DNA from 3 places in the Pseudooceanicola sp. NS-SX9 genome. Region 1 is predicted to be linked to each of the others. Evidence: riboswitches for the same ligand, from Rfam matches in the RefSeq annotation. Region 1 holds a riboswitch; each other region holds the start of a gene.
The links. A riboswitch is a leader RNA that binds a small molecule or an ion and turns the genes downstream of it on or off. The one in region 1 is predicted to bind thiamine pyrophosphate.
Positions count from the first base shown of each region.

Region 2: it holds a riboswitch for thiamine pyrophosphate, as region 1 does, so the genes downstream of both, thiC (phosphomethylpyrimidine synthase ThiC) here and AC2ITM_RS14045 (YkoF family thiamine/hydroxymethylpyrimidine-binding protein) in region 1, are expected to answer to the same signal.
Region 3: it holds a riboswitch for thiamine pyrophosphate, as region 1 does, so the genes downstream of both, thiB (thiamine ABC transporter substrate binding subunit) here and AC2ITM_RS14045 (YkoF family thiamine/hydroxymethylpyrimidine-binding protein) in region 1, are expected to answer to the same signal.

Region 1 covers NZ_CM170818.1:2,954,897-2,965,151, forward strand. The annotation lists gene AC2ITM_RS14020 (SDR family oxidoreductase) at 1-72, shown strand, start outside; gene uvrC (excinuclease ABC subunit UvrC) at 462-2,345, shown strand; gene AC2ITM_RS14030 (ABC transporter permease) at 2,511-3,272, opposite strand; gene AC2ITM_RS14035 (ABC transporter ATP-binding protein) at 3,269-4,198, opposite strand; gene AC2ITM_RS14040 (SRPBCC family protein) at 4,376-4,900, opposite strand; TPP riboswitch at 5,028-5,144, shown strand; gene AC2ITM_RS14045 (YkoF family thiamine/hydroxymethylpyrimidine-binding protein) at 5,136-5,744, shown strand; gene AC2ITM_RS14050 (ABC transporter permease) at 5,748-6,515, shown strand; gene AC2ITM_RS14055 (ABC transporter ATP-binding protein) at 6,512-7,243, shown strand; gene AC2ITM_RS14060 (ABC transporter substrate-binding protein) at 7,268-8,287, shown strand; gene AC2ITM_RS14065 (surface lipoprotein assembly modifier) at 8,320-9,564, opposite strand; gene AC2ITM_RS14070 (HupA family protein) at 9,607-10,218, opposite strand.
Region 2 covers NZ_CM170818.1:2,340,622-2,350,876, forward strand. The annotation lists gene AC2ITM_RS11160 (porin) at 530-1,597, shown strand; gene AC2ITM_RS11165 (hypothetical protein) at 1,787-3,139, shown strand; gene AC2ITM_RS11170 (YoaK family protein) at 3,136-3,810, opposite strand; gene AC2ITM_RS11175 (LLM class flavin-dependent oxidoreductase) at 3,820-5,148, opposite strand; gene AC2ITM_RS11180 (dicarboxylate/amino acid:cation symporter) at 5,321-6,667, opposite strand; TPP riboswitch at 6,871-6,991, shown strand; gene thiC (phosphomethylpyrimidine synthase ThiC) at 7,113-8,897, shown strand; gene AC2ITM_RS11190 (FAD-dependent oxidoreductase) at 8,897-9,835, shown strand; gene thiS (sulfur carrier protein ThiS) at 9,820-10,017, shown strand; gene AC2ITM_RS11200 (thiazole synthase) at 10,021-10,255, shown strand, end outside.
Region 3 covers NZ_CM170818.1:250,659-260,913, reverse strand. The annotation lists gene AC2ITM_RS01240 (2-dehydro-3-deoxygalactonokinase) at 1-312, opposite strand, end outside; gene AC2ITM_RS01235 (thiamine ABC transporter ATP-binding protein) at 345-1,040, opposite strand; gene AC2ITM_RS01230 (thiamine/thiamine pyrophosphate ABC transporter permease ThiP) at 1,033-2,571, opposite strand; gene thiB (thiamine ABC transporter substrate binding subunit) at 2,547-3,527, opposite strand; TPP riboswitch at 3,567-3,664, opposite strand; gene aroC (chorismate synthase) at 3,849-4,952, shown strand; gene AC2ITM_RS01215 (AEC family transporter) at 4,954-5,901, shown strand; gene AC2ITM_RS01210 (hypothetical protein) at 6,028-6,294, shown strand; gene AC2ITM_RS01205 (thioredoxin family protein) at 6,313-6,735, opposite strand; gene AC2ITM_RS01200 (cytochrome c biogenesis CcdA family protein) at 6,749-7,462, opposite strand; gene AC2ITM_RS01195 (DMT family transporter) at 7,496-8,392, opposite strand; gene AC2ITM_RS01190 (MarR family winged helix-turn-helix transcriptional regulator) at 8,724-9,128, shown strand; gene AC2ITM_RS01185 (efflux MFS transporter permease) at 9,115-10,255, shown strand, end outside.

The sequences.
Region 1 (10,255 bases):
GGGCAGCTTCTGTGCACCGACGGTGGCCAGCACCTGGCCTGGAAAACCCCGGACGTGCTGGGGGTCGAATAACCCGCGCGGGCGAATCGGACAGGGCCGCGGCAGCACCGCGGCCCTTCGCCTTTCGTGGCACCGCAGCTACCGTAGGGGCGCCCGGAAAGACGCAGCGGAAGGAGTCCTAGGGGAAGTTTTACACCTGTCATCTGGCTGTTTCATGGATGTTACCAAAACTCTAACGATTCCAGTGTTTTGCCATCCGTATAACTTTTTTCCGTTCGCTTTCAACGGCTTAAAAAAGTGCCTAAAATTAGGGCATGTCAAGGAAAGGGCCATGAAACAACGGTTTTTTCACGATGTCAAAATGGTATCCCCACAGTTATCCACACAGACCGGGGAAACCTTTGCCCTTGCCGCCACCGGATACATTTTGCAGCCACAGCAGAGAATCGAGACCCCACCCCATGGCTGACATGCAAGACGCGACCCCGCCCTCCGACACACCGCTGACCGGCCACCGGCTGATCCAGTCCTACCTGGCGCTGCTGGACGGCTCTCCGGGAGTGTACCGGATGCTGGATGGCGACAGCCGGGTCCTCTACGTCGGCAAGGCGCGCAACCTGAAGGCCCGGGTGTCGAACTATGCGCGGCCCTCGGGGCATTCGCACCGCATCGCGCGGATGATCTCGGAAACCCGGTCGATGATGTTCCTGACCACCAGGACCGAGACCGAGGCCCTGCTGCTGGAACAGAACCTGATCAAGCAGCTGAAACCAAAGTTCAACGTGCTGCTGCGCGACGACAAGAGCTTTCCCGAGATCGTCGTCGCCAAGGACCATGCCTTTCCGCAGATCCGCAAGCACCGCGGCGCCCGGAAGGCCAAGGGCGCCTATTACGGCCCCTTCGCCAGCGCCGGGGCGGTGAACCGGACGCTGAACCAGCTGCAGAAGGTCTTCCTGCTGCGCAATTGCTCGGATGCGATGTTCACCGGGCGCACGCGCCCCTGCCTGCTCTTCCAGATCAAGCGCTGCTCGGCGCCCTGCGTGGGCCATATCTCGGAAGCCGATTACGCCGCCTCGGTGGCGGATGCGGAACGCTTCCTGCAGGGCCGGTCGACCGATGTGCAGGAAAAGCTGGCCGAAGAGATGCAGAAGGCCTCGGACGAGATGGAGTTCGAGCGCGCCGCCGCCCTGCGCGACCGGATCCGCGCGCTGACCCAGGTGCAGACCGCCCAGGGCATCAACCCCCGCGCCACCGCCGAGGCCGATGTCGTGGCGCTGCACCTCGAAGGGGGGCAGGCCTGCGTGCAGGTCTTCTTCATCCGCGCGCATCAGAACTGGGGCAACCAGGATTTCTATCCCCGCACCGGCCCCGATGTCGACGAGGCCGAGGTCCTGGAGGCCTTCCTGGGCCAATTCTACGACGGCAAGGAGCCACCCCGCCAGATCCTGCTGTCGCACCCGATCGAGAACGCCGACCTGATGGAACAGGCCCTGTCGGAAAAGGCCGGCCGCAAGGTCGCCCTGCTGGTTCCCCTGAAGGGCGAGAAGGCCGAGCTGATCGCGGGTGCGGCCCGCAACGCCAAGGAAAGCCTTGGCCGCAAGATGTCGGAAAGCGCCACCCAGGCGAAACTGCTGCAGGGCGTGGCCGATGCCTTCGGCCTCGACGCCCCCCCGCAACGGATCGAGGTCTACGACAACTCGCATATCCAGGGCACCGATGCGGTGGGCGGGATGATCGTGGCGGGCCCCGAGGGCTTCCTGAAATCGCAGTACCGCAAGTTCAACATCCGCGGCGAGGACCTGGTGCCGGGCGATGACTTCGGCATGATGAAAGAGGTCCTGACCCGCCGCCTGAAACGCCTGCAAAAAGAAGACCCCGAGCGTGAAAAGGGCCTCTGGCCGGACCTGCTGCTGATCGACGGCGGCGCGGGCCAGGTCTCGGCCGTGCAGGAGATCCTCGACGAGATGGGCGTGCCGGACCTGCCGATGGTGGGCGTCGCCAAGGGCATCGACCGCGACCACGGCAAGGAGGAATTCCACAAGCCCGGCAAGCCGCCCTTCGCGCTGCGCATGAACGACCCGGTGCTCTACTTCATCCAGCGGATGCGCGACGAGGCCCACCGCTTCGCCATCGGCACCCACCGGGCCAAGCGCGCGAAATCCAACATGGCCAACCCGCTCGACGACATCCCCGGCGTCGGCGCCACCCGCAAGCGCGCGCTGCTGCAGCACTTCGGCTCGGCCAAGGCCGTCAGCCGCGCCAACCTCGCGGATCTGAAGGCGGTCGAGGGCATCTCGGACAGCATGGCCGAAACCATCTACGACCACTTCCACGCCCAGGGCTGAACCCGCGCGCCTGCCCGCAGCCGCCCGACATGCATATTTGTGGAAAGATGAAACCGAAAGGGCGCGCCCGGATCCCCCGGCCGCGCCCTGCCCTCATTTTCTTGTTCCGAAATACCTCGGGGGAGGCCGCCGCAGGCGGACGGGGGCAGCGCCCCCTGCCCGGTCTCAGTCCCGCAGGCGCCAGCCGGTCTGGAAGATCCGCCAGATGACCGCGATGCAGATGCACAGGAAGACGAAGACCGCGAACAGCGAAATCCCCACCGGCACGTCCGAGGTCTCGAAGAAGGCCCAGCGGAAGCCCGAGATCAGGTAGAGCACCGGGTTGAACAGCGTCACCTTCTGCCAGAACTCCGGCAGCATCGAGGTCGAGTAGAACGAGCCCCCAAGGAACACCAGCGGCGTCACCACCAGCAGCGGCACCAGCTGCAGCTGCTCGAAATTCTTCGCCCAGATGCCGATGATGAACCCCAAAAGCGCGAACGACAGGCAGGTCAGCAGCAGGAAGGCCACCATGGCCAGCGGATGCGCTATGGTGATGTGCACGAAAAGCGAGGCCGTCCCCAGGATCACCAGCCCGATGAACAGGGCCTTGGTCGCCGCCGCCCCCACGAAGCCCAGAAGCACCTCCAGGAAGTTCACCGGGGCCGAGAGGATCTCGAAGAAGGTGCCGGTGAATTTCGGGAAATAGATGCCGAAGCTCGCGTTCGAGATCGACTGCATGATCACCGACAGCATGACCAGCCCCGGCACGATGAAGGCGCCGTAGGGCACACCTTCGACCTGGTCGATGCGCGAGCCGATGGCGGCGCCGAAGACCACGAAGTAGAGCGAGGTCGAGATGACGGGCGAGACGAAGCTTTGCAGGATGGTGCGGAAGAACCGCGACATCTCGTTCATGTAGATCGCCTTGATGGCCAGCAGGTTCATGCCTTGCCCTCCGACACCAGGTCCACGAAGATCTCTTCCAGCGAGCTTTGCGAGGTCGAGATGTCCTTCAGAACGATGCCCGCCTCCTGGATGGCGCGCATCAGACCGGCGATGCCGGTGCGCTCGGCGCGGGTGTCGTAGCTGTAGGTCAGCGACAGCCCGTCGGGCGCCAGGCTCAGGTCCCAGTCGGTCAGCGCAGCGGGGATCGCGGCCAGACGCTCGCGCAGCTCGATCGTCAGCGCCTTGCGGCCGAAACGGCGCATCAGGTCGGCGGTGGGCTCGACCATCAGGATCTCGCCCTTGCGGATCACCGCGACGCGGTCGGCCATGGCCTCGGCCTCTTCGATGTAGTGGGTCGTCAGGATGATCGTGACGCCCTCTTTCTTCAGCTGGGCCACCGCATCCCACATGTCCTTGCGCAGCGCCACGTCGACGCCCGCAGTGGGTTCATCCAGGAACAGCACCCGCGGTTCATGCGCCAGCGCCTTGGCGATCAGCACCCGCCGCTTCATGCCGCCCGACAGCTCGCGCACCCGGTTGCGGCGCTTGTCGTAGAGCGAGAAGCGCTTCAGCAGGCCATCGACCAGCGCCGTATCGCGCGGCTTGCCGAACAGCCCACGCGAGAAATGCAAGTTCATCCCCACGTAAGAGAAGGGTTCAAGGTTGATCTCCTGCGGGACCAGGCCGATCAGGTCGCGGGCGCGGCGGTAGTCGGTGCGGATGTCGTGCCCCGCCACCGTCGCCGTCCCCGATGTGGGCCGGGTGATGCCGCAGAGGGTCGAGATCAGCGTCGTCTTGCCGGCGCCGTTCGGCCCCAGCAGCGCGAGGATCTCGCCTTCCTCAATGTCCAGATTGATGCCCTTGAGGGCCTCGAAGCCGCCCTCGTAGGTCTTGCGCAGGTCTTTCACCTGGAGGATCGGTGCCATCGGCTCTCCCCTGAGGATAATTCGGAAAACGCGCCACACGGGCAGGCGGCGCCGGTCAGACACCGGACATATGCCAGAATGGCCCGGGGGGAACTGTGGGATTTCACACAACGGCGCCGTCTGCCCTGCGGGCGGGGCAATGGACAGGCCTGCGCAACGGCGGCAGACAGGGGCGGATCAGCCGCGCAGGCGCTTCAGCCAGCCCCTGCGTTCGGGTGGATCGGTATCGCCGCCGGGCGGGTCTTCGGGGGTGTCCTCGGGCGGGTCCTCAAGGCCCTCCTGCAGGCGGGCAAAGAATTGGTCCGCCATCTTTTTCGCGAAACCGTCGATGATCCGGCTGCCCAGCTGCGCCAGCTTGCCGCCGACGCGGGCCTCGACCTCGTAGAAGATCTGCGTGCCCTCGGCGTGATCCTCCAGCCGCACCTTCGCCGATCCCTTGGCAAAGCCCGCAGCCCCTCCCTTGCCTTCGCCGCTCAGCGTCAGCGCCGTGTCCGGCTGCAGGTCCGACACCGTGACGCCCCCCTTGAACGTCGCCTTCACCGGGCCGACCTTCTGCACGACGGTCGCTTCGAACCCGTCCTGCGGGGTGCCGGTGACCTCCTCGGCGCCCGGAACGCAGTCCTTCAGGACCTCGGGCGACAGCAGGGCGGCGAAGACCGTGGCGCGATCGGCGCGGATGATCCGGCTGTCGCTCATCTCCATGGCGAGTCCTTTCCTGTTGATACCCGCAGGCTAGTGCAGCCCTGCCCGTCCGCCAAGCACCGCGTGCAAAGGCTGCCCCGCGACACCTGCCGCCCCTTGCGCAGGGCCCCGAACCGTGATCTGAACGCGCCATCCACAGGGGGGTCCCGCAATTGCCGGGGCTGAGATGCGGGGCGTCAGGCCCCCGGACCCTCAGAAGCTGATCTGGGTCATGCCAGCGGAGCAAGGAGGAACCATGTTCACAGGCGCGCAAATTTCCCTCTACCCGATGACCGGGGCCTTCGTGCCCGTCATCCTGGATGCGATCCGGGCGCTCGATCCCTGGAAGGATCGCCTGCGGATCCAGACTGACGACATTTCCACCCTGATCGTCGGCCCGCCCGAGGTGCTGTTCCCGGCGCTGCGCGATCTTTACGTGCGCGCTGCCGCCACCCGCGAACATGTCGTGCTGCATGCCACCCTGTCGCGCGGCTGCCCGGGCGAACCCGACGATCCGATGTGCGTGACCGGTGCGCTGGCCAATCCCGACGAACCCGTGGCGCAGCGCATCACCGACGCGCTGGCGGCCGTCGCAGGCACCCCCCTGACCGGCGAGGCCGCGGCCGCGCAGATGTCGCTTTACGTGATGGGCCAGGGCGACCACATGGCCGAGATCTACGGCTGCATCGACTTCATCAAGGCCAGCGGCGTCTTCGAGAAATCGAAGAACTTCTGCACCAAGCTGCGGGGCGACGCGGGCCCGGTCTTTGCCACCATCGCCGAGGCCTTCTGCCGCTTCGGCCCGCCCGAAGGCCATGTCACCGTCGATCTGACGGTGTCCGCGAACAGCCCCTCGAAGGTCTGAGCCATGCCCCCCCTGTCCTTCCGCCGCAAGGCGGGGCGGGCGCTTCCGGCGCTCGTGGCCGTCTGCGCGATCGTGATCGCCTGGGAGGCCTATGCCGACCTGTCGGGCGTGTCCTCCAGCCTGTTGCCGGCGCCCTCGCGGGTGGTGACGCAGGGTTGGGGCGCGCGCATGGTGCTGCTGGCCAACGCGGGCCCGACGCTGGTGGCGACGCTGGCGGGTTTTGCCGTGTCGCTGCTGACCGCCTTCGCCTTTTCCGTGGCCATCGACTTTGTCCCGGTGCTGCGGCGCGCGCTGTTCCCGGTCTTCGTGATCAGCCAGACCCTGCCGCTGGTGGCCATCGCGCCGCTGATCGTGCTGTGGTTCGGCTTTGGCCTGATGCCCAAGATCCTGCTGGTGGCGCTGGTGACGTTCTTCCCGATGCTGGTGGCCCTGGTCGATGGCTATGACAGCACCGAGGACGACCTGCAGCGCCTGCTGCGCAGCATGGGTGCGCGCCCCTTGGGCGTCTTCCTGCGCGCCCGCCTGCCCTCGGCGCTGCCGTTCTTCTTTGCCGGGCTGCGGATTTCCATCACCTATGCGGTGGTGGCGGCGATCTTTGCCGAATATGCGGGCGCGGCGAAGGGGCTGGGGATCTTCATCCTGAACGCCAAGAACAATTTCCGCCCCGATCTGGTGCTGGCGGCGGTGGCGGTCAGTTCCGCCCTGACGCTGGTGCTGTTCGCGCTGGCCGCCCTGCTGCAGCGGGTCTCGATGCCCTGGAGGCGCGCATGACCGCCCTCAGCCTGCAGGGCCTGGCCCTGACCCGCGGCACGACGCGCGTGCTTGATGACATCACCTTCGACGTGCGGCCGGGGGAATTCACCTCGATCATCGGGCCGTCGGGGGCGGGGAAATCGACGATCTTCGAGCTGCTGCTGGGCAATCTGCCCCCCGATGCCGGCCGGATCGAGATGCCCAAGCCCCCCCGCGACACCTTCGCCTACATGCCGCAGCGCGATGCGCTGATGCCCTGGCGGCGGATCATCGACAACGTGGGCCTGGGGCTGCAGGTGCAGGGCATGTCGCGCAGCAAAGCCCGCGCCGCAGTGGCGCCGCTCATGCCGCGCTTTGGCCTGCAGGGGTTCGAACGGCACTGGCCCGCGCAATTGTCGGGGGGGATGCGGCAGCGCGCGGCGCTGGCGCGCACCATCGTGCAAAACCGCCCCGTGCTGCTGCTGGACGAACCTTTCGGCGCCCTGGATGCGCTGACCCGCACCGAGATGCAGCGCTGGCTGGAAACCCGCTGGGCCGAGGAACGCTGGACCGCGATCCTGATCACCCACGACATCCGAGAGGCGATCTGCCTGTCGGACCGCATCCATGTCCTGTCGCCCCGCCCCGCCCGCATCGTCGAAACCTTCGACGTCGACCTGCCGCGTCCCCGCCTGGGCCGCGCCCTGCCCCCCGAGGCCCACGCCCTGGAAGCCCGCATCACCGCCGTCCTGACCGGCACCGCCTGATCCCTGCCCCCCGAGGAGCCCCTGATGACACGTCCCCTTCGTACCCTGATGGCTGCGGGTCTTGCCGCGCTGATCGCTACCGCCGCCCCCGCCCAGACCACGGCCGAAACCCAGACCACCGTGAAGATGGCGCTGGACTGGACGCCCAACACCAACCACATCGGCCTCTACGTCGCCGAGGCCAAGGGCTATTACAAAGATGCGGGGCTGGACGTGCAGATCCTGCCCTATACCGATACCTCGGCCTCGACGCTGGTCGCGAACGGGGTGGCACAGTTCGGCATCCTCAGCTCGGTCGGGTTCTTCACCCAACGCGCCGCGGGCGTCATGCTGCAACCCGCCTATGCCGTCGTCCAGCACGAGACCGGCCGCGTCGTCTTTGACGGCACGCGCGAGGACATCTCGCGCCCCGCGGATCTGGACGGCAAGACCTACGGCGGCTTCGGCAGCGCCTGGGAAGACGCGCTGGTGCGCACCATCATCAAGTCCGACGGCGGCAAGGGCGATTTCAAGACCGTGACGCTGGGCACCTCGGCCTACGAGGCGCTGGCCTCGGGGCGGGTTGATTTCACGCTGGAAATCCTGACCTGGGAAGGCGTCAATGCCGATCTGCTGGGCCGCCCGCAGCGCAGCTTTACCTATGCCGATTACGGCGTGCCGGACCAGTACACCACGATGATCGGCGGGATGCAGGACTGGATGCAGGCCCATCCCGACACCACCCGCGCCTTCATCCAGGCGACCGAGAAGGGCTATCGCTATGCCGCCGAACACCCGGACGAGGCCGCCGATATCCTGATCAAGGCCACCGACGGCATGCTGTCGAACCCCAAGCTGATCAAGGCCTCGATGGCGGCGCTGGTGAAGGGCCAGTTCCTGATGAGCGCCGATGGCACGATCGGGGCGATGGATCCGGGCCGGATCGCGGCGATGGGGAATTTCCTCTATGACCACGGGCTGCTGAAGGATGCCGACGGCCATGTCCTGACCACCCGGCCCGATTTCACCGGCTGGACCACCAACGCCTATCTGTCGGACAACTGATCGAACGGGGGCCCGTGCGGCCCCCTTTCCCGTCAGAACCGGTAGCTGAAGTCGATGCTGCAATCGACCGAGCGGTAACTGTAAAGCGCCACGTTGGATCGGTTCCGGCGCGACATGCAGGTGATCTCGGGCGAGGTGCCCAGCACCTTCAGCTTCGGAAAGGCCGCCGACAGCCCCAGGCTGGTGCCGCGGTCCAGGCGTGCATAGCTGAGCGCCGGGAAGATGCCGTCGTAGTCGCGCCAGTCCAGCCCCGCCAGCACGCCACCCCGGAACCGCGGCCCGAAGTTGCGCTTGTAACTCCCGGACAGCGCCAGCCCCCGGTAGGCATTATGGGCACTGTCGGGCAGGCTGCGGTCCAGCGTCATCCCCAGCTTGGCCCGGCCGTCCTGCGGGCCCATCGCCCAGGTATAGGCCGCCCGCACCGCCCCGTAGGGCCCGTCCAGGTAATCGCGCTGGTCGTAGTCGCGCTGTTCCAGCTGCAGGTCCAGCAGCCAGAAGGCACGGTTCGGGCGGCTGATCTGCAGATGCCCCGCCACCCCGGTGACAAAGCGCCCGGGCGTGCTGACCCCTTCCACGTCGGGATAGAAGCGCCGGCTGACATAGCCTTGCAGGCTCCATTGCCGGGGATAGCCCAGCCGGGTCCACGACAGCGCCAGGCGCGGCTCGGCGTAGCGCAGGGCGCGGTCGGCGTACCAGCCCCCCGCCAGCTGCCCCTGCAACCGCCACAGCGTCCCCGGCCCCGAGGGCAGATGGTACTCTGCCATCCCCGAGACCCGCAGCCCCAGCCCCGTCTGTTCCTTGCCGCCATCGGTGATCAGGAAGGTCCCGAGTTCGGTGTCGAAAACGGTTTCCGAGGACGTGCGCTCGATATTGGTCGAGGGCAGCAGCGCCAGACCGGCGCTGAAGCGCCAGGGCTCCAGCCGGTCCAGCGCGGCAAGGCTGGCCAGATAGGCGGCGCGGCGCGCGGCCGCGGGATCCTGGGACGAAAGATAGCGCAGGTAGGCCTCGACGCGCGCGGGGCCGCCGGCCTTCGCCACCGCCTGCCGCAGCAGCGCCAGCGCCGCCGGATCGCGCGGCGCCTTCGCCAGCAGATAGCCCAGCACCAGCACCGCGCGTTCGGGACGGCTGCCCGCGGCTTCTTCGCGGGCGCGCTGCAGGACCTCGGCGGCGGTGGTGGTGACCTCGGCCGCCACGGCCCGCTGCGGCACCAGCCCGGCCCCAGGGGCCAGCAGGAAGATCAGCAGGGCCAGCGCCCGAAGGCTGCGGGAAAGGGGCATTCGGAACCTCCGGTCAGGGGCCCGCGGGCCCCGGTCTTGCAATCAGTTCTGAACGGCGAAGAAGGTGCCCGCCTGGCCCGTCTCGCCGTCGATGGTGCCCAGGGTCTGCCCCTGGAGGTACAGCGCTTCGCTGCTGTCCTGGTAGAAGGTGCCTTGCATCACCAGCGCCACGTCATGGTCCGTGTCATCCGTCAGCGTCCCCGAGGCCGCCGCCACCACCGTGCTGCCGCTGATCACCCCGGTGACATCCAGCGTGCCATCGACATCGGTCTGAAGGGTCTGGCTGGCACTGTCATAGAGCGCGAAATCCGAGGCCGTGCCCGTCAGGGTCGAGGCATCGAAATCCGCCGTCACCTCCAGCAGGCCCGCCGCCGTCTGGCTGTCGGCGCCAAGACCCGCCATCACGATGCCCCCTTCCAGCGTCGCGCTGCCCGAGGGCAGGCTGTCGGCGACGCTCAGGTCTCCGTCGCCCACCCGGGATGCGACGCTGTCATAGGCCTGCTGCAGGCTGGCCAGGGTCTGGGCGGCGGCAACAGTGCCGGTTTCGTCGGCAATCGTATCCTCGGTGCCCGAGGACATGCAGCCCGCCAGCCCCAAAACCAGAACCAAAACCAGACCGAAGGCCGGGACCGGACCCGGGATGAAGCTGCGCATGTCTGCCCCCTTGATGGATGACCGGGCCGTGGCGACC
Region 2 (10,255 bases), 610 kb from region 1:
CCGCAGCTTTTCCCGACACGCATCCCAGCGAACCGGCCCCTGTCCGGCGCGCCGGGCGGGGCTTGCCCGGGCCGTCCTGCAGGAGGCGCTGCGGGGCCGTTTCCCTTGAGGAGGGGGAGCGGCACTGCCCAGAGGATCCGTGGCGCAACCACGGTCAGAGCGCGCCGTCGCGGCGCGAGGGAGGACCAGATGACAAGACCCCGTAAGAGCCGCCGGAAACGACGAGGCGGCGCCGGTCGCCGCCGCATGGATGCCGCGTCCCGGCCCTGACGGCCGCGCACCGGCCCGCTGTTCCACGCCCCGCCCCCATTGAACCGGCCGTCCCGTTGCGGGCGCGGCCCGGGGGGGGGGCTGTGCCGTGCCCCGGCCACGGCCGCGCGCAGTCCCTTGGGGCTGCCCGGCCCGGCCGCTTGCCGCCGCTGACCCCAGGCGGCGTTTTCCAGCCCCACCCCTTTTCGGGGGGCCGTCCCCGGTGCCGCGGCACCGGACGATGCCCCCTGCCCTGACATCAGCAAAAGAGACCCACCCCATGTACCTGCGTACCGTTTCGGCCCTTGCCCTGCTGGCACTGGCCTGGCTTCCTGCGGCCGCCCGCGCCGACGTCACGATCAAGAGCGACGCCTACCTGGGCTATTCCAGCGTCGCCGACACCGGCCCCACCGGCGCCTTCGGGGTGCTGACGACGACGCTCGACGCCAGCCGCGTGCTGGACAACGGCGTCAGGCTGTTCGGCAGCTTCCGGCTGCGGATGCGCAGCGACCGGGACGAGATCGGCCAGCGCGACAATGATCTGGTCGATGGCAAGGTCGGCATCGACATGGGCAGCTACGGCACGCTCAGCTATACGACCTTCAACGATTACAACACGTTTCCCTGGGCCGACGGGATCTGGATGCGGCGCGGCTCGATCGCGGTGATACCGACCATGGGCCCGGCCTTCCGCGGCGTCGGCAATGACCAGACGATCAATGGCATCGACTACGACGAAGAGAGCTACTTTCAGTATATCAACACCGTCGGGCCGCTCGACATCGAGCTGAACGCGGATCCCGACCTGAATTACGGCCCCTACAGCGGCAACGGCTATGCGCCCGATGCACCCACCTGGTCCAGCAAGCTGACGCTGCATATGGGGCCCGCGCATGTGAAGCTGCTGAACAACAACCTGGGCGACTACGCGCTGGAACTGGGCACCAAGCTGCCCGTCGAGGGCTGGCAGGTCGCCATCAGCCGCAGCACCAACACCGACAATGCCTCGAAGAACTTCGATGACATCACCGTGGAATACCACCCCTCCGGGCCGGGGCTGCTGCGCAGCGTCTGGGCGAATTACGCCGTGCCGGACGAGGGCGACACGAAAAGCTGGCTGGTCAGTGCCGCCTTCGGCCGCGAGGACTGGCAGGTCGGGCTGGCGGTCGACCAGGACTTTGACAAGGCCGTGTCGGTGCGTCGCAAGCTGTCGAAGAAGGCGACGCTGTTCCTGGGCTGGGACAGCGGCTTTGGCACCGGCGACGGCAACTGGTACATGACCGATCCGGGCGGCAATGCCCCGGCCCGCGGCCAGGCCTGGGAGCTGGGCGTGGATTACACCTTCTGATCCCTAGCGCGCGATCTGCCCCGCGCCCGACCGGCGCGGGGCAGATCGCGGTCCCGGCAAAGTGACCCGAGTTCGGCCCCGGGCGCAATTGACGGCTGCGCCGCGCACCCAACTTATGGTACCAAACAGTCCCGCCCCTTTGACCCCGCCCCACTTTGACCCCGCCCCACTTTGACACGGACCCGACGCATGACAGACCCCGCCCCTCGCCCCGACCGCCGCAGTTTCCTCGGGATGGCAAGCGCCGCACTGATGCTTGGGGCGACGCGCGCGCAGGCGGCCGAAGACGCCACGCACCTGACCCTGCTTGCAGGGCGGGCCGACGTGGTCTTCGACACCCTGCCGGTGGGCGATTTCGGCGCCCAGAACGATCCGCTGCAGGTGCGGGTGCTGATGCTGGACGACGGGCACCGCAAGGCGGCGCTGGTCAGCGTCGATCTGACCTCGATCGGGGCGCCGCTGGTGGCGACCTTTGCGCAGAAGGCGGCCGCGATCCTGGGTTGCGCCGCCGATCAGGTCAATGTCGGCGCCGGCCACAGTTTTGCCACGCCGCATGTCTTTGCCAAGGGCGCGGCGCCGGCCGACACGGATCCCGCCGACAACGACCGGCTGCGCGCCGCCTACGAAACCGCCCTGGAAGCCGCCGCCACCCGGGCCGCCGCCGCGCCGGTACGGGTGCGCATGGGGATCGGCACCGGGACCTCTCACATGGCGATCAGCCGGGACCGCAAGTATCCGCAGGGCTGGTGGCTGGGGTCCGACCCCGAGGGCTTTGCCGACACCGTCGTCACCGTGCTGCGCTTTGACCGCGCCGATGGCACGCCCGCCGCGATCCTGGCGAATTACGCGATGCAGCCCTCGGTGATGGATGGGGCCAGGGACGACCAGGGGCAGCTTTTGCTGTCGGGCGATCTGACCGCCGCCTTCACCCGCGAAATCGCGGCGCAATATGGCAATGACACGCTGGGGCTGTTCCTGCCGGGCGCCGGCGGCGATCAGGCGCCCTATCTGAAGATCACCCGCAACGGTGTCGATGCCGACGGCAAGGCCACGCTGACCAGCGCCGGCCCCGAGGCCACCGTCCTTCTGGACCTGCTGTCGCTGCGGCTGGTGCAATCGGCGACCGAGGCCGCGATGCAGCAGGCCGATGCGCCGCGGCTGGCGATCAGCGACGGCAGCGTCAGCGTGCCCTCGTATGATCATCCCCATGGCCGTCCCGAAGGTCCCGTGGCCTCGGTCGAGTATACCCAAGGGGCGGCCGTCGGGATCCCCTACCGGCTGCTGGCGATCGGCCCGGCGGTGCTGGTGCTGACCGCCCCCGAGCTTTCGGCCAGTCTGGGCGTCGCGCTGCGCGCGGCCTCGCCCTATGCGGCGACGATGGTGGTGACGATGGTCGGCAATGCCGCGAAATACCTGCCCGATCAAAGCGCCTATGATCGCTTCACCTACGAGGCCCGCAGCTCTGGCTATGCCCCCGGCGCGGGCGAGGCCTTTGTCGCCGCCGTCACCCAGGCGCTGAAGGACCTGCACGCCCGCGGTTAGGGCGCGTGCCGGGCCTGCCGCAGCGCCGGCAGGGCGATCCCCAGAAGCACCAGCGCGGCGGCCAGGAAGATGCCGCCGCCCAGCAGCCCGTAGCCCAGCGCCCCCAGCACGCCGCCCGCCAGAAAGGCCACGAGCGTGCCCAGATGCAGCAGCAGCCGGGCCCGCAGCACCGCATCCGCCCGCCCCGCCGCCAGCCCCGCCAGCGCGATGCCGATATCGGTTGCCACGCCCGACAGGTGGGTCGTGCGCACCCGCCCGTCCGAAATCCGCGTGGTGGCGGCATTCTGCACCCCCATGGCAATGCTCAGCCCCGAAAGCGTCGCCAGCGGCGCATGAAGCCCCGCCAGCGCCGCGATCAGCAGCGCCTCCAGCAGGATCGAATAGGCATGGATGCCGCGGATCCGCCGCGCCGTGCCAATCCCGATCAGCAGCGACGACAGGAAGGCGCCGCCGACGAAGGACAGCAGCAGCAGCCCCGCCACCGCCGCCAGCCCGATCCGACCCTGCACCAGATGCTCGCTCAGCAACGAGACATTCCCGGTCATGTTGGCCGAGAAATACCCCAGATCCCGGAACCCCGCCGCATTCACCGCCCCCGCCACCGCCGCCAGCAGCATCGCCAGCCGCAGATCGACCGCAGTGCTGCGCTCGGGGCCAAGGTGGATCAGCATGGCGCCCCCTCAGCCCGCGAAACGGTTGGCGGGGGGCATCAGGCCAAGGTTCTCGCGCAGGGTGGTGCCTTCGTATTCGGTGCGGAACAGGCCGCGGCGCTGCAGTTCGGGCACGACCTCGGTGGTGAAGCGGCGCAGATCGGCGGGGAAGACGTTGCTCATGACGCTGAAGCCGTCGGTGCCGTAGCTTTCAAAGCGTTCCTGCATGGCATCGGCGATATCGCTTGCCGTGCCCATCACCTGGTAATGGCCGACATTGCCGACGATCTTGCGCGCCAGCTGGCGGATCGACAGGCCCTCGCGCCGGGCCATGGCGACCAGCAGGTCCTGACGGCTTTTCTCGCGGTTGGTTTCGGGCAGGTCGGGCAGCGGGCCGTCCAGATCGCAATCCGACAGATCGACGCCCAGCCAGCCCTCCAGCCGGTCCATCGCCAGATCGGTGGGGATCAGGTCCTGCAGGGCGGCATAGCGGTCCTCGGCCTCCATCCGGGTGGCGCCGACCACCGGCAGGATCCCCGACATCACCTTCAGCGACGCGGGATCGCGGCCAAAGGCGGCCATCCGGCCCTTGACGTCCTTGTAGAAGGCCTGCGCGGCCTCGTTGGTGTCATGGGCGGAAAAGATCGCCTCGGCGGTGCGGGCCGCCAGCTGCATCCCCGGCACCGAGGCCCCCGCCTGAACCAGCACCGGCCGCCCCTGAGGCGAGCGCGGCACGTTGAGCGGCCCGCGCACCCGGAAATGCGCGCCCTTGTGGTCCAGCAGATGCACCTTGCCGGGATCGAGGTAACGCCCGCCCGCGCGGTCATCCAGAAAGGCGTCGTCCTCCAGCGTGTCCCAAAGGCCGGTCACCACATCGACGAATTCCTCGGCCCTGGCATAGCGGTCGGCATGCAGCGCCTGTGCATCGAGGCCATAGTTCATCCCCGCGAAGGGATCCGAGGATGTCACCATGTTCCACCCCGCCCGCCCCTGCGACAGCCGGTCAAGCGAGGCATAGAGGCGGGCGACGTTGTAGGGCTCGTTGAAGCTGGTCGAGGCGGTGGCGATCAGCCCGATGTTGCGGGTCACCATCGACAGCGCCGACAGCAGGGTGATCGGCTCGAACGGGCGGATGCCGTTATGGGCGGCGATGGCCGACAGATGCGGCTTGTTGAAGGGCATGGCGGGCACATCCGCCAGGAAAACCGCATCCATCTTGGCGGCCTCGGCCAGCTGCACCAGTTCCAGATAGTGCGCGACCTCGAACCCGGATGAGGCCTGCGGATCCCGCCAGGCGGCGGGATGCATCCCGGTGAAGGTCAGGAAGGCGTTCAGCTTGATCTGGTCGGGGCGGCGCATCGGAGGGCTCGGGCATTGAGGAGGTTACCCGCACCCTAGGAGCGTGACGCCCCCCGGACAAGGACCAGGGGACTGCAGGCCGCCCCTTCCCGCGGGACAGCCTGCCGCGACTGCCCGGCGCGGTGGCAGGGGCCGTCACGGCCCGGGGGAAGGCCCCATTGGTCCCGGGACCTCAGTGCGGGCGGGCGGCCTGGGCCAGATGGGCCTCGGCCTCGGGGTCGATCCCCAGACTGTCGGCGTCAAGCCCCGCCATCGGATCGGCATAGACCGCCATGTCCAGCTGCCCCTCGCTTTTCGCCACGATGGTCGAGACCACCGCATCCCCCGAGATGTTCACCGCCGTGCGGATCATGTCCATCAGCCGGTCGACCCCCAGGATCAGCGCGATCCCCTCGATCGGCAGGCCGACCTGGTTCAGCACCATGGTCAGCATGACCAGCCCCACCCCCGGCACGCCCGCCGTCCCGATCGAGGCCAGCACCGCCATGACGATCACCGTCAGATAGCCGCTGACGCCCAGATCGATGCCATAGACATTGGCCAGAAAGACCGTGGCGACGCCCTGCATGATCGCGGTGCCGTCCATGTTGATCGTCGCACCGAAGGGCACGGTGAACGAGGCCACGCCATTGCTGACCCCGATCCGTTCGGTGACGCAGCGCAGGGTGACGGGGATCGTGGCGTTCGACGAGGCGGTCGAGAAGGCAAAGACCTGCGCCGGGCGCATCTTGCGCAGGAACACCGCCGGGCTGAGGCCCGACAGCCCCTTCAGGAACAGCATCAGCGTCCCGAAGAGATGCAGCAGCAGCGCCCCCACCAGCACCAGCACATAGGTCAGCACCGGCAGGAACAGCCCGATGCCCTGTTCGGTGAAAGTCTTGGTGATCAGGCAGAAGACGCCGATGGGCGCAAAGGCCATGACGATCTGCACCACCTTCATCATCAGCTCGTTCAGGTATTCGCAGGCCTCGACGAAGGGTTTCGAACGGTCCCCCAGCATCAGTGCCGCCACCCCCAGGATGATGGTGTAGAAGATGATCTGCAGCATCTCGCCATTGGCGAAGGCCGCCACCGGGTTCCTCGGCACGATGGCCGCGAACGTGTCCCAGACCGAGGGCGCGGCCTTGCCCGCGACCCCCGCCGTCTCGACGCCCGACATCTCGAAGCCGCGGCCCGGCCCGACGATCAGCGCGATGACGATGGCAACCGCGATCGCCGTGGCGGTGGTCAGCAGGTACAGCACAAAGGACTTGCCCCCCACGCGCCCCAGCACCCGCACATCGCCGATCCCCGCCACCCCGCAGATCAGCGAGAAGAACACCAGCGGCACCACCAGCATCGACAGCGCATTGACGAACATCTTGCCCACCATGGCGAACAGCCCGCCGATGATGGTCTGGTTGACAAAGCCGATCTGCAGCTGGTTCAGGATCACCCCCAGCACCAGCCCCGCCCCCATGCCGATCATCACCTGTGTCGTCAGCGACATGCGGTCCGCTTTTCCGGAAAGTTCTGCCATGCTCATCCTCCTGATCCGGGCTGTGCGACGGGTGGCGCCCCGGCCGCCCCAAAAGTGACTTAGCGTCAATCCTGCGCAGGTCACGGGCCCGTGTCTTCCGGTTTCGCCCGAAATGCCTGCCCCCTGCCGCGATTCCGGGCCGGGGTGCCGCCGGTTTCGGCACCCCGGCCCGCTTGACAGCCGCCCTGCCCCCGCCGATAACACCCCCACGTCAGGGGAGTCCCGCCTAGGGGACTGAGAGGCTGACAGGGGGAAACCCCGGTGACGCGACCCTTTGAACCTGACCCAGTTGATGCTGGCGTAGGAAGACCGAAGGGCATTTCCGCATTCTCTGTGAACCAGGGGCGGTCCTTTCGGGCCGCAAGGGCCCAGTCGCGCAGGCACCGGGTCCCCATGGCCCCTTTCTGCCAATAGTCTCAATCGGGTCTCTGAAAAGGAGACCGATATGAAAGACACCGTTCCCGCCATCACCACCGGCGGCCTGCCCGCCTCGCGCAAGGTCTATGTCGAAGGCGGCAGCCACCAGATCCGCGTGCCCATGCGCGAGATCGCCGTGACCGGCGAGGCGCCACTGACCGTCTACGACGCCTCGGGGCCCTATACCGATCCCGCCGCCGCCATCGACATCGCCCGGGGCCTGCCGCAGGTCCGCGGCGGCTGGCTGCAGGCGCAGGGCCATGTCGAGGCCTACACGGGCCGCACCGTCACCGAGGCCGACAACGGCTTTGCCACCGGCGCCCGGCTGACCCCCGCCTTCCCCGAGGCCCGCACCGTGCTGCGCGCAACCGAGGGCCGCGCCGTCACCCAGCTGGCCTATGCCCGCGCCGGCATCATCACCCCCGAGATGGAATTCGTCGCCATCCGCGAGAACGAGGGCCGCGCCGCCTCGGCCGGCCCCCGCGACGGCGAGGCCTTCGGCGCCGACCTGCCCGATCTGGTCACCCCCGAATTCGTCCGCCGCGAGATCGCCGAAGGCCGCGCCATCATCCCCGCCAACATCAACCACCGGGAGCTTGAGCCGATGATCATCGGCCGCAACTTCAAGGTGAAGATCAACGCCAATATCGGCAATTCGGCCGTGACCTCCAGCATGGAGGAAGAGGTCGAAAAGATGGTCTGGGCGATCCGCTGGGGCGCCGACACGGTGATGGACCTCTCGACGGGTCGCAACATCCACAACATCCGCGACTGGATCATCCGCAACGCCCCCGTGCCGATCGGCACGGTGCCGCTTTACCAGGCGCTGGAAAAGGTCGGCGGCGTGGCCGAGGACCTGACCTGGGAGGTCTTCCGCGACACGCTGATCGAACAGGCCGAACAGGGGGTGGACTATTTCACCATCCACGCCGGGCTGCGCCTGCACATGATCCCGATGACCGCCCGGCGCGTCACCGGCATCGTCTCGCGCGGGGGGTCGATCATGGCGAAATGGTGCCTGCACCACCACCGCGAAAGCTTCCTCTACGAGCATTTCGAGGAGATCTGCGAGATCTGCCGCCGCTACGACGTCAGCTTCTCGCTGGGGGACGGGCTGCGCCCCGGCTCCATCGCCGATGCCAATGACGAGGCCCAGTTCGCCGAGCTGCGCACCCTGGGCGAACTGACGCAGATCGCCTGGGCAAGGGACTGCCAGGTGATGATCGAGGGCCCCGGCCATGTGCCGATGCACAAGATCAAGGCCAACATGGACGAGCAGTTGAAACACTGCCACGAGGCGCCCTTCTATACGCTCGGCCCGCTCACCACCGACATCGCGCCGGGCTATGACCACATCACCAGCGCCATCGGCGCGGCGATGATCGGCTGGTTCGGCACCGCGATGCTGTGCTACGTGACGCCCAAGGAACACCTTGGCCTGCCAGACCGCGACGACGTTAAAACGGGCGTTATAACGTACAAGCTGGCCGCCCATGCCGCCGATCTGGCCAAGGGGCATCCGGGCGCGCAGCGCCGCGACGACGCCCTGTCGCGCGCGCGGTTCGAATTCCGCTGGGAAGACCAGTTCAACCTTGGCCTCGACCCCGACACCGCCCGCGAAATGCATGACGAGACCATGCCCGCCGAGGCCCACAAGGTCGCGCATTTCTGCTCCATGTGCGGGCCCAAGTTCTGCTCGATGCGGATCAGCCACGACATCCGCGCCGAGGCCGCCAAGCAGCAGGGCCTGCAGGAGATGGCCGGCAAGTTCCGCGAGGCAGGGGAACTCTATATCCCGGCCGGGGCGGAATGATGCATTCGGTGCTGGGATCGGGGGTGGCTGCGCTCTGCGCGGCCACGGCCCTGACCGATGCGGGGCTGGCGGTCGAACTGATCGCCCCCGAAGACGCGCCGCCCCCCGCCTCGCGGCTGGCGGGGGGGATGCTGGCGCCCTATTGCGAGGGCGAGGCCGCCCCCGAGGTCATCGTCACCCGCGGCCAGGCCGCGATCGACTGGTGGGAGGCCCATGTGCCGGGCGTCATCCGGCGCGGCACGCTGGTCGTGGCGCCGCCCCGCGATGCGGTGGAACTGGACCGCTTTGCCCGTGCCACCCGTGGCCATGCCCCGGCCGATCCCGGCGTGCTGGAACCCGACCTGCAGGGCCGCTTTGCCCGCGGCCTCTTCTTTGCAACCGAGGCGCATCTGACCCCGCGCCGCGCGCTGGCCGCGCTACGCGACGGGCTGGCCGCACGCGGCGTGGCGATCCGCGACGGCGGCGCCCCCCGGGGCCGCATCATCGATTGTCGCGGCCTGGGCGCCCCCCTTCCCGGCCTTCGCGCCGTGCGTGGCGAGATGCTGCAGCTTTACGCCCCCGACGTCACCCTGACCCGGCCCGTGCGGCTGCTGCATCCGCGCTTTCCCTGCTACATCGTGCCCCGCGGCGCGGGCCACTACATGCTGGGCGCCACCATGGTCGAAAGCGCCCGCCCCGGCCCCGTCACCGCCCGCGCGGTGATGGAGCTTCTGTCGGCCGCCTACACCATCCACCCCGCCTTCGCCGAGGCCGAGCTGACCGCCACCGCCGCCGGTCTGCGCCCCTCGCTGCCCGACAACATCCCCGCGATCACCCGCGCGGGGGACCGCATCCACCTGAACGGCATGTATCGCCACGGCTTCCTGATGGCGCCGGTGCTGGCCATGGACCTTGCCGCGATGCTGACCAAGGAGAGCCCCACATGCGCATCGAGCTGAACGGAACCCCGCTGGACACGGACGCGATAACGCTCGCCCAGCTGCTGGATCTGCAGGGGGTCGAAGCCGCCTGCGTGGCCACCGCCCTTGACGGGCAGTTCATCCCGCGCGAGGCCCGCGCCGACACCCCCCTGCAGCCGGGGATGCGGATCGAGGTCCTGTCGCCCATGCAGGGAGGCTGAGCGATGTTCTACGGAACCGAACTGGACAGTCGGCTGATGCTGGGCACGGCGCAATACCCCTCGCCCGCGGTGCTGCAACAGGCGATTGCCGCCTCGGGCACGCAGGTGATCACCGTCTCGCTGCGCCGCGAAGGCGCCGAAGGTGCGGCCTTCCGCGAGATCCTTCAGGCCAGCCCCTGCCGCATCCTGCCCAACACCGCCGGCTGTCATAGCGCCCGCGAGGCCGTCACCACCGCCC
Region 3 (10,255 bases), 840 kb from region 1:
GGCCGAAAGCGTCGCCCAATGGGTGCGCTCGGCCTTCACGACCAGCGCCAGCCCGTCCCAGTGCGGGTTCAGCGTCTGGAACCCCAGCAGCCGCAGCCGGCACTGCGCCGATAGCCCGCCCAGCGGCGGCAGATGGCGGCCCTGATGGTTGCCGGGCAGGGCCTCGGGCAGCAGGGTGCCGGGCAGGCCGTCGCCGGGCACGGTCGGCTCGCCCACCAGCAGGCACTGGTCCGGCGGCAGGGCGGCGCGGGCCGTGCTGCCTTCGGGACCCCAGGTCCGGTCGGTGTCGATTTCAAAGCCCTGCCATGTCATGGCCACTGGGATAGGCCCGGGAGGGCTGCCGGTCAATCGCCCAGGTAGCGCCGCAGCGCCTCGGGCGGGTTGTCCAGCAGCGCCTGCGCCGGGGCCGGGGCCTGCGCCACGCCATCGGCCACCAGGACGATGCGGTCGGCGATGCGGCGGGCGTCCTCGGGGGCATGGCTGACCATCAGCAGCGTCGCCCCGGTTTCCGCGACCAGCCCCGCCACCAGATCCAGCATCTCGGCCCGCAGGGCGGGGCCAAGGGCGGCAAAGGGTTCATCCAGCAGCAGCAGGGGCCGGTCCTGCACCAGGATCCGGGCCAGCGCCGCGCGGCTTTGCTGGCCGCCCGACAGCTGCGCCGGTTTTCGCGCCCCCATCCCCGCCAGCCCGACACGGGCCAGCGCGGCCTCGACCCGGGCGCGCATGTCGGGGGTCAGCCGCCGCGCGGCACTGATCCCGAGGGCCACGTTGCGCGCCACGTCGAGATGCGGAAAGAGGTTGCCGTCCTGAAACAGCATCGCCAGCGGGCGCGCGCCCGGGGCCAGCCCGTCCAGCGCCTGCCCCTGCCAGCGGATCGACCCGGCCTCGGGGGCCAGAAAGCCCGCGATGGCGTTCAGCAACGTCGACTTGCCCGCCCCCGAAGGCCCCAGCAGCGCCACCCGGGCACCGGAGGGGACGGTGAAATCGGCCGACAGGCGGAAATCGTCCTGACGGATCTTCAGGGCCTTCAGCTCAAGCATCGCGGCCGCCTCCCTGGTCGAACAGCCAGAACAGGCCGAAGCTGAGCGCCAGCAGGATCAGCCCCACGGCCGAGGCGGCCTCGGTCCGGTAGGCGCCCATCAGGCGGTACATCAGCAGCGGCAGGGTTTCCCGGTCGGGGGATCCGAACAGGGTGATGACCCCCAGATCGCCCATCGACAGCGCCGCCGCAAGGCCCGCGCAAAAGCCCAGCGCCGGGCGCAGGCGCGGCAGGATCAGCCAGCGCAGGCGGGCTGTGCCCCGCAGGCCCAGCTGGTCGGCCAGACGGCCATGGTCGCTTTCGGCACGGGCATAGGCGGGGGCCAGGATGCGCAGGCAGAAGGGCGTGGCCATCAGCGTGTTGACCAGCAGCACCATCGGCAGCGCCAGCCGCACCGGCGCGATCACCGGGTTCAAGATCAGGAACCAGCCGGTGCCCAGCACCAGCGGCGACAGCGCCAGTGGCAGAAGGCCGATGCCCTGGATGGTCCGCGACATGCCCGCCGCCAGCGCCAGGCACAGCCCGCAGGTCAGCGCCGCCGATCCCAGCGCCACGACGATGGAATTCAGCGCCGCCGCCCAGAGCGTTCCCGGCAGTTGCGCCATCCCCGGCAGGCCTGCCGCCACCAGCGCCAGCATCGGCCCCAGCAGGAAGGCCCCCGACAGGATCAGCACCAGCGCATCCGCGCCGCGCCGCCAGCCTATGGGAGCATCCAGGCGCGGCAGGCTGCGGCCCAGACCCGCGCCGCTGCCGTCCGTGCGCGTCACCAGCAGCGCCAGCACCGCGGCAGCCGCCACCAGCGCCGTCTGCAACAGGGCCAGCACCGCCGCCCGGCCCAGGTCGAAATCGAAGGTGAAGGCCTGGAAGATCGCCAGTTCCACCGTGGTGGCGCGGGGGCCTCCGCCGAGGATCAGCGCCACGGCAAAGCTGGCAAGGCAGATGGCAAAGATCGCCGCCAGCGCCCCCGGCACCACCTGGCGCAGCATCGGCACCTCAAGCAGGCGGAAGGTGGCGGCGGGCGGCAGGTTCAGCTGGGCGGCCAGGCGAAAGCGTTCCGCCGGGATCGCTTGCCAGCCCTGCAAGAGCATCCGCGTCGCCAGCGGCATGTTGAAGAAGACATGCGCCAGCACCACCCCATGCAGCCCGTAGATCCGCCAGGGGCCCAGCCCCAGATGCGCCAGCGCCGTGTTCAGCAGGCCACGTGCCCCGAAGACCGCCAGCAACCCCATGACCGCGACGATCACCGGCAGGATGAAGGGCGCGCCCGTCAGCGCGATGAACAGGCGCCGCCCGGCAAAGCGCCGACGCGCCAGGGCCCGCGCCACCGGCAGGGCAAGCGCCACGGAACAAACCGAGGACAACGCCGCCTGCACCAGGGTGAAGCGCAGCGCCGCCCAGTCGGCGGGCCCCGGCAGGCTGCCACCGCCCGCCCGGATCAGGATCGCGGCCAGGGGCGCGAACAGCACCAGCAGGACCAGACCTGCGGCACTGCCCGCGAGGCCCTGCCTCAGCGCGACAGGGCGGTGCGCCATTCTTCAAGGGCGGGGGCGCGGGCGGCCTCGGCCTCGGGCGGGGTCATCAGCAGGGCCTTGTCGGCGGGCACGATCTGGTCGAAAGCCGCAGGCAGGGGCTGGGCGGGCTTGATCACCGGGTACATCCAGTTGGTTTCCGGCAGCAGCGCCTGCACCTTGTCGGACACCAGGAACTGAAGGAACTCTTGCGCCAGCTTCGGCTGGGCGGCGGTCCTGGTCATCGCGGCGACCTCGACCTGCATGTAGTTGCCTTCCTCGAAGGGCAGAGCGACCTTGCTGTCGTCCTTTTCCGCGATCACGTGATAGGCGGGCGAGGTGGTGTAGGAGAGCACCAGATCGGCCTCGCCCTTGAGGAACATGCCATAGGCCTCGGACCAGCCAGGGGTGACGGTGACGATGTTGTGGGCAAGCGCCTTCCAGATCTCGGGGGCCTGGTCGCCATAGGCCTTCTTGATCCACAGCAGAAGGCCCAGCCCGGGGGTCGAGCTGCGGGGATCCTCGATCACGATCTTGGCGTTGCTGGCGGCGAGGTCCTTGAAGGATTTCGGTTTCGGACCGTCGGCATTGCCCACGAAGGCGAAATAGCCCCAGTCGAAGGGCACGAAGGTGTCGTCGTCCCATGTGACGGGCAGGTCGTAGGTGGCCGTCACGCCCGAGGGGGCGAAGAGGCCGGTGCCCCTGGCCTGCGCGGTCAGCGACGTATCAAGGCCCACCACCACGTCGGCCTTGCTGCGCGCGCCTTCCAGCCGCAGCCGGGACAAGAGCGCCGCGCCGTCGCCCGCGGTGGTGAAGACCACGTCGCAGCCGCACTGGGCCTCGAAGGCCTTTTCGATCGCCGGGCCCGGACCCCAGTCCGAGCTGAAGCTGTCGTAGGTATAGACGTTGAGCACGGGCGTCTGGGCCGCGGCTTGGCTCGCCAGCAGGCAACCCGTGGCAAGTACGAGATGCTTCCACATGGCATCACTTCCTTTTGCGACGGGCGGAGACAGAATGGCGGCATGGTGCCGGACCTTCCCTCCGCCGGTTCTAACCGGATCAGGTTCAACGGGTTCGCGGTATGCATCTCAGCCCGAAGGCTCCCCGAGGTGGGGCGGACAGTAGGGGGCGGGCGGGGGCTGCGCAAGGTGGAGGGCGCCTCCGGCGGGCATATTTGGAGAAAGATGAAAGGCTGGGCAGAGGGGCGCGCGGGGCGTGGTGTCGAGGTCGGCTGTGCAATTGCGCAAGGGGCGGGGATCGGGTAACCGGGACGTGAATGTTGCCCCCGGGGAGGTCCGCCCATGTCCATGAATACCTTCGGTCATCTCTTCCGTATCACCACCTGGGGCGAAAGCCACGGGCCGGCGCTTGGCGCGACGGTGGATGGCGTGCCGCCGGGCGTGGACCTGGACCCCGAGCTGCTGCAGTACTGGCTGGACCGCCGCAAGCCCGGCCAGTCGAAATACACCACCCAGCGGCGCGAGCCCGACGAGGTGGAGATCCTGTCGGGCACCTTCGAGGGCAAGACCACCGGCACCCCGGTGCAGCTGATGATCCGCAACACCGACCAGCGGTCGAAGGATTACGGCGACATTGCCGAAAAGTTCCGCCCCGGCCATGCCGACATCACCTACTGGCTGAAATACGGCATCCGGGATTATCGCGGTGGCGGGCGGTCCTCGGCACGTGAAACCGCGGCGCGGGTCGCGGCGGGCGGGCTGGCGCGGGCGGTGCTGGGGGTGCTGGCGCCCTCGGTCGAGATCCGGGGCTACATGACGCAGATCGGGCCGCATGGCATCGACCGCAGCGCCTTTGATGCGGCCGAGATCGAAAAGAACCCCTTCTGGTGCCCCGATGCGGGTGCAGCCGAGAGCTGGGCCGGTTACCTGGACGATCTACGCAAGTCCGGCAATTCCGTCGGCGCCGTGGTCGAGGTGGTCGCCAAGGGCGTGCCTGCCGGTCTGGGCGCGCCGATCTATGGCAAGCTGGACACCGATCTGGCCGCCGCGATGATGTCGATCAACGCCGTCAAGGGCGTCGAGATCGGCGAGGGCATGAATGCCGCCTGCCTGACCGGCGAGGAAAACGCCGACGAGATCTTCCCCGGCAATGACGGCCAGCCGGTCTATTCCTCGAACCATGCGGGGGGGATCCTGGGCGGGATTTCCACCGGTCAGGAGATCGTCGTGCGCTTCGCGGTCAAGCCGACGTCCTCGATCCTGAAGACCCGCCAGACCATCACCAAGGACGGCCAGGCGACCGAGATCATCACCAAGGGTCGCCACGACCCCTGCGTCGGCATCCGCGCGGTGCCGGTCGCCGAGGCGATGATGGCCTGCGTGATCCTGGACCACCTGCTGCTGCACCGGGGCCAGATCGGGGATGCGGGCGGAAAGATCGGCTGAGATGCTCTCGATCCTGTCGATCACCTTCCCGATCTTCGCCATCGTCGGCCTGGGCTATGTGCTGACGTATCTGAAGGTCTTCGACAGGATCCAGCTTTCGGCGCTTGGCAATTTCGTCATGCTGCTGGCGCTGCCGCTGTTGCTGTTCCATGCCACCGCCACCCAGTCCTTCGGGCAGCTGGTCGATCCGGGTTTCCTGCTGACGCTGGTCTGCGCGGGCCTATGCACCCAGGCACTGATCTGGATCCTGCTGCGGCTGCGGGGACTGGGGCCGGGGCGGCGCGCGGTGGGGGTGCTGGGGTCGGCGACGCCGAATTCGGCCTTCCTGGCCTTCCCGATGATGTCGATGATCTTTCCCGATCAGGCCCCGTCGGTGCTGGCGATGTGCCTGCTGAACGAGAATTTCGTGCTGAACCCCATCGGGCTGATGTTGGTCGAGGCGGCGCGGCCGCGCGACAGCGCGCCGGTGTGGAAACGCGCCCTGCAGCTGGTCCTGTCGGTGCTGAGGCGACCGATGATCCTTGGGCTGATCCTGGGCGCGCTGTGGTCGGTGCTGGGGCTGCCGCTGCCGCCGGTGATCGAGCATCCGATCGACCTGATTTCCCGCACGGCCTCGCCGCTGGCGCTGTTCTTCATGGGCGGCACGCTGGTCGGCCTGCCGATCCGCGGCAACATCCGGCTGGCTTCGGTGATCACGGCGTTCAAGCTGGTGGTGCATCCGGCCATTGCCTTCGGATTGATCAGCCTGTTCGCACTGCTGGGCTGGCCCGGCCCCGCCAGCCCACAGATGGCCACCGCGCTGATCCTGTCGACCGCGATGCCGGTCTTCGGGGTCTTCCCCCTGCTGTCGCAGGGATCCGGCCATGAAGGCGCCGCCGCCCTGACCGTGATGATCTGCACCCTGAGCGCCTTCTTCACCCTGACCGCGCTGATGACGCTGCTTTTGTAACCAAAGCCGCCGCCCGGCATTTGCAATTTGTTAACGATTTCCCCGCAGCCTGTTTCGTGGATTGACGAGACAGCGGCCGAAGGTGCCCGAGTCCCGGGTAACCTCCTGTCGCGGAGGAGATTTTTGATGATGCACAGACCCGTTTCGGCGATTGCCGCCATGCCTGTCACCGCCCTGCCCCAGGCCAATATCCCTCGCATTCGACCTGTTAGCGCCGGACATGCCACGCGGCCGGACATGGACAGGCTGCTTATTTCCACACTTTGTGTCGTTGCCCTGGCGGCGGGCAGCTTTGCCCTGGCCTCGGGGTGGTTCGGGGCCCTGCCGCCGGATGGCACGGGGCCGGTCGAAGCCGCCGCCGTGCATATCCCGGTGCAGATGCGCCTGAACTGAGTCGCGGCACCAGTACCGTCAGCCAGCCGATGCGGCGGTCACCGCCGTATCGAGCAGCGCCTTGATGCTGTCTTCGCGAGTATCGGCGACCAGCCGGCCCAGCTCGTCCTTGCCTTTCAGCAACACCAGGGTCGAGCGCCGCGGGATTCGCATCCGCCGGGTGAACTGCGCCTCGCCATAGGTGTCCCAGTCGATGCGGATATAGGTGATGTCCTGCACATAGGCGGGATTTTCCGCCTTCAGCTTTTCCAGGATCCGCTGCTGGGCGGCACAGGTCGTGCACCAGGGGGCATAGAAATCCAGCAGCAGCGTTTCGCCCCGGTCCAGCCGCTGCTGGATGATGCCGGGGGTATAGTCGAGCTCGCCGCTCTGGGCGCGCAGGGGAAGCGCCGAGGCCGCGATCAGCGCGGGCACGGAAGCAAGAAACAGGCGACGGTCCATGGGGCAAGACCTCCTAGAGGGATACGGACAAGTCCATGAGCCAGGGCGGCAGATGCCGCAGGGCCCATCCCTCGGCAAGGTGGGTCAGTTGCAGCAGGATGGCCAGCCCCAGGGCGACGAATAGCATCCCCAGAAGCGGGCGTGCCACAATCGCCACCCGGGCGGCGGTGGCCCGGTGGCGCGCCAGCAGCCCGCGCAGACCATGGGCCAGCAGCAGGATCAGCGTCGCCATACCCGCCGCATAGCCCGCCATGATCGCCGCCGCCCACCCCGGATCCTGCCCCGAGGACGCCAGCGCGATGGCGCCACCCAGCGTCGGCCCGATGCAGGGGCTCCAGACGGCGCCCAGCAGCAGGCCGGCGGCGAACTGGCCCGCGGCCCCCGTGGCGCGCAGCCCGCTGATGCGCCGGTCGGCCCCCTGCGACAGCCCCGCCGTCAGCCGCGCCAGGCCCCGCCCGCCTGCAGGCCACAGCAGCATCAGCCCGAAAAGGATCATCAGAACGGCGCCGCCCTGCGCCAGCCGGTCCGCCGTCAGGCCCAGCGCGTAGCCCAGCGTCGGCAGCAGCAGGCCCAGCGCCACGAACGACAGCCCCAGCCCCGCCGCCAGCGCTGCAGGCCCGCGCGGGCTGGCCTGCAGCGCCGATCCCAGCACCATCGGCAGCACCGGCAGGACGCAGGGGTTGATCAGGGTCAGCAGACCCGCAAGATAGGCCAGGGCGATCTCCATGCCCGGCAGAATGCGCCACCGGGCCGGGACCTGTCACCCCACGTCTGCTTGCGCGACGGGCGGCTGGGGCGGCTGCTTTGACAGCTGCACCGCCAGGATCCCGGCAGCCACGATGGCGACGCCCAGGATGTCGATGCGGCTGACCTGTTCCCCCAGCACCAGGGCCGCCACCAGCACGCCGAAGAACGGGTTCAGGAAGTGGAAGGTCGCGGCCTTCACCGCGCCGATCCGCGCCACCAGCAGGAACCAGATCCAGGTCGCCGCCACCCCCGGCACCAGCACTGTATAGGCGAAGGCCAGGAAGAAGCCGGGCGAGGGGGTGAAGTGGAAGGGCTCGATCGCGACCGAGGCCACCGCCAGCACCGCCGAGCCCACCAGCATCTGGTAGCCCACCACCGCCATCACATTGCCCCCCGAAGAGGCGCCGCGCGCCGAGAGCGTCGCCACCGCCAGCGCCACCGCCCCCACCAGGCACAGCGCGATACCGCCCAACGCCGCGCCGCCCTCGATCCGCGATCCCATGATGATCGCCACACCCACCAGGCCCAGCCCCAGCCCCAGCATGGCCATCGGGCGCAGGCGATCCCCCAGCACCAGCCAGCCGATCAGCCCCACGATCAGCGGCATGGTCGAGGCCAGGATCGTCGCCAGGCTGGCTGGGATCCACTGCATGGCGATGAAGAACAGCCCCAGGTACAGCGCGTTCTGACAAACCCCGAAGATCACGGTCGACCGCCACTGGGCGCGGCTCAGGCGCAGGCTCTGGCCCATGGCGCGCGCCAGCCCCAGCGCCAGCACCCCCGAGATCAGGAAGCGCAGCGACAACGAGGCCATCGGCGGCGCGTGCTGCACGATGATCCGGGCCGAGGCAAAGGCGCTCGACCACATGAAGGCGAAGGTGACGCCCATCAGGACGGCGCGGAAATCCATGAGTGCTCCTTTCAACGGCAGCGCCGGCAGATGACCAGACGACACGCCCTGCGGGAAGGGGCAGCGCCTCAGAACAGCCATGCAAATCCTGAGAGCCAGATGTGCGTTTTTCTCAATGCCCTTGAAAACAAGGGGTTTCGCAAAAATCACACCCTGACGGGATGGCTTGCCCAGGCGCCAACTCTCTTGCATTTTCAACTCCGGGATTTATTTAGCAAGCTAATCTTTAGCCAGCTAATCGGTGAACAGCATGACGGTGGACCCCGAAGGGACCTCGAACGACTTGCCTATGGATGCACGCAGCGGCGACCTTCTGCGGACGGTCGTTCTGATGGCCCGCACCCTGCGCAAGACCTTCGACCAGCGCGCCAAGCGGCTGGGCCTGACCTTTGCCCGTGCCCAGGCCATGCTGGCCATCGCCCGCCAGGAAGGCATGAGCCAGTCAAGCCTGGCCGAAACCCTCGACATCGAGGCGCCGACGATGAACCGCACGCTGGACGGGCTGGAAGAGGCCGGCTTTATCGAGCGCCGCCCGCAGCCGCAGGACCGCCGCGTCCGCCAGGTCTTCCTGACCGAACGCTCGCGGGCGCATGCAAACGAAATCTTCGACTTTTCGCGTACACTGCGCGCCGAGCTGGTCCGTGGCATTTCCCCCGAGGAACTGGCCGCGACCGAAGCCACGCTGATGAAGATGCACGCAAACCTTCAGAGAATGACCGCAAATGCCAAGCGATGACGTGACACAGGACAGGACGGCACAGGGGGCGCAGGCCCCCGCCGTCGCGGCGCAGGCCCAGCCCGCGCCCGAGGCCCCGGCCGCCCCGCCGGGGCCGCCGCCCTTCGTGCCGCGCCCATGGTACGTGGTCGTATTGTTCGTCATCGCCTCGATGGTCATGGGGCTGTCGCTGTCGCTGGCGCAGGGTTTCCTGTCGGCGGATTCGCGGCAGATCGCAGGGGATCTGGGAATTTCCCAGACCGATGCGACCTGGCTGCTGGTGGCCTACATGATGCCGCGCGCCTCGCTGCCGCTGCTGCTGTTCAAGATCCGCGCGCAATACGGGCTGCGGCCCTTCGCCATCATCGGCATCATCGCCTATGCGCTGGCCACCAGCCTGTCGTTCTTCGTCGACGATTTCCATTCCGCAGTGGCGGTGCAGTTCATCTCGGGCGTCGCGGGGGCGCCGCTGGGGTCTCTGGCGTTCCTTTACATGCTGGAATGCCTGCCGCCGGCGAAAAAGCTCAGCTTCGGGCTGCCGATGGCGCTGACCTTCATCATGGTGGGGATGTATCTGGCGCGGGTGATCTCTCCGCCGCTGTGGGATCTGGGCGGTTGGCAGGCGATCAAGTGCTTCCAGTTCGGCCTGGTGCTGTGCGCCCTGCCCTTCATCATCAAGCTGCCGCTGCAGCATGCACCGCGCCAGAAGGTCATCAAGCCGCTTGACCTGTTCAGCTACAGCCTGATCGCCGTGGGCTTTGGCGGCATCCTGGCAACCTTCGCCTGGGCCACCACCGACTGGTGGAACAGCACCGTCTGGCTGGGCTGGCTGCTGGCTGCCTCGGCCGGGTGCCTGACCGTCGCCGTGCTGATCGAGCTGAACCGCAAGGTGCCGCTGATGGACATCCGCTGGATGCTCTCGCCCGAGATCCTGCACCTGACGGGCGTGCTGCTGACCTTTCGGATGCTGTTGTCGGAACAAAGCACCGGCGCGCCCTACATGTACATCGCCCTGGGTCTGGGCCAGTGGCAGATGCAGCCGCTGTTCGCCGTGATCGTCGCGGCCTACCTGGCCGGGGGGCTGCTGCTATGCGCCACGCTGACCATCGACCGGGTGCCCTATATCCACACGCTGGCGCTGGCGCTGA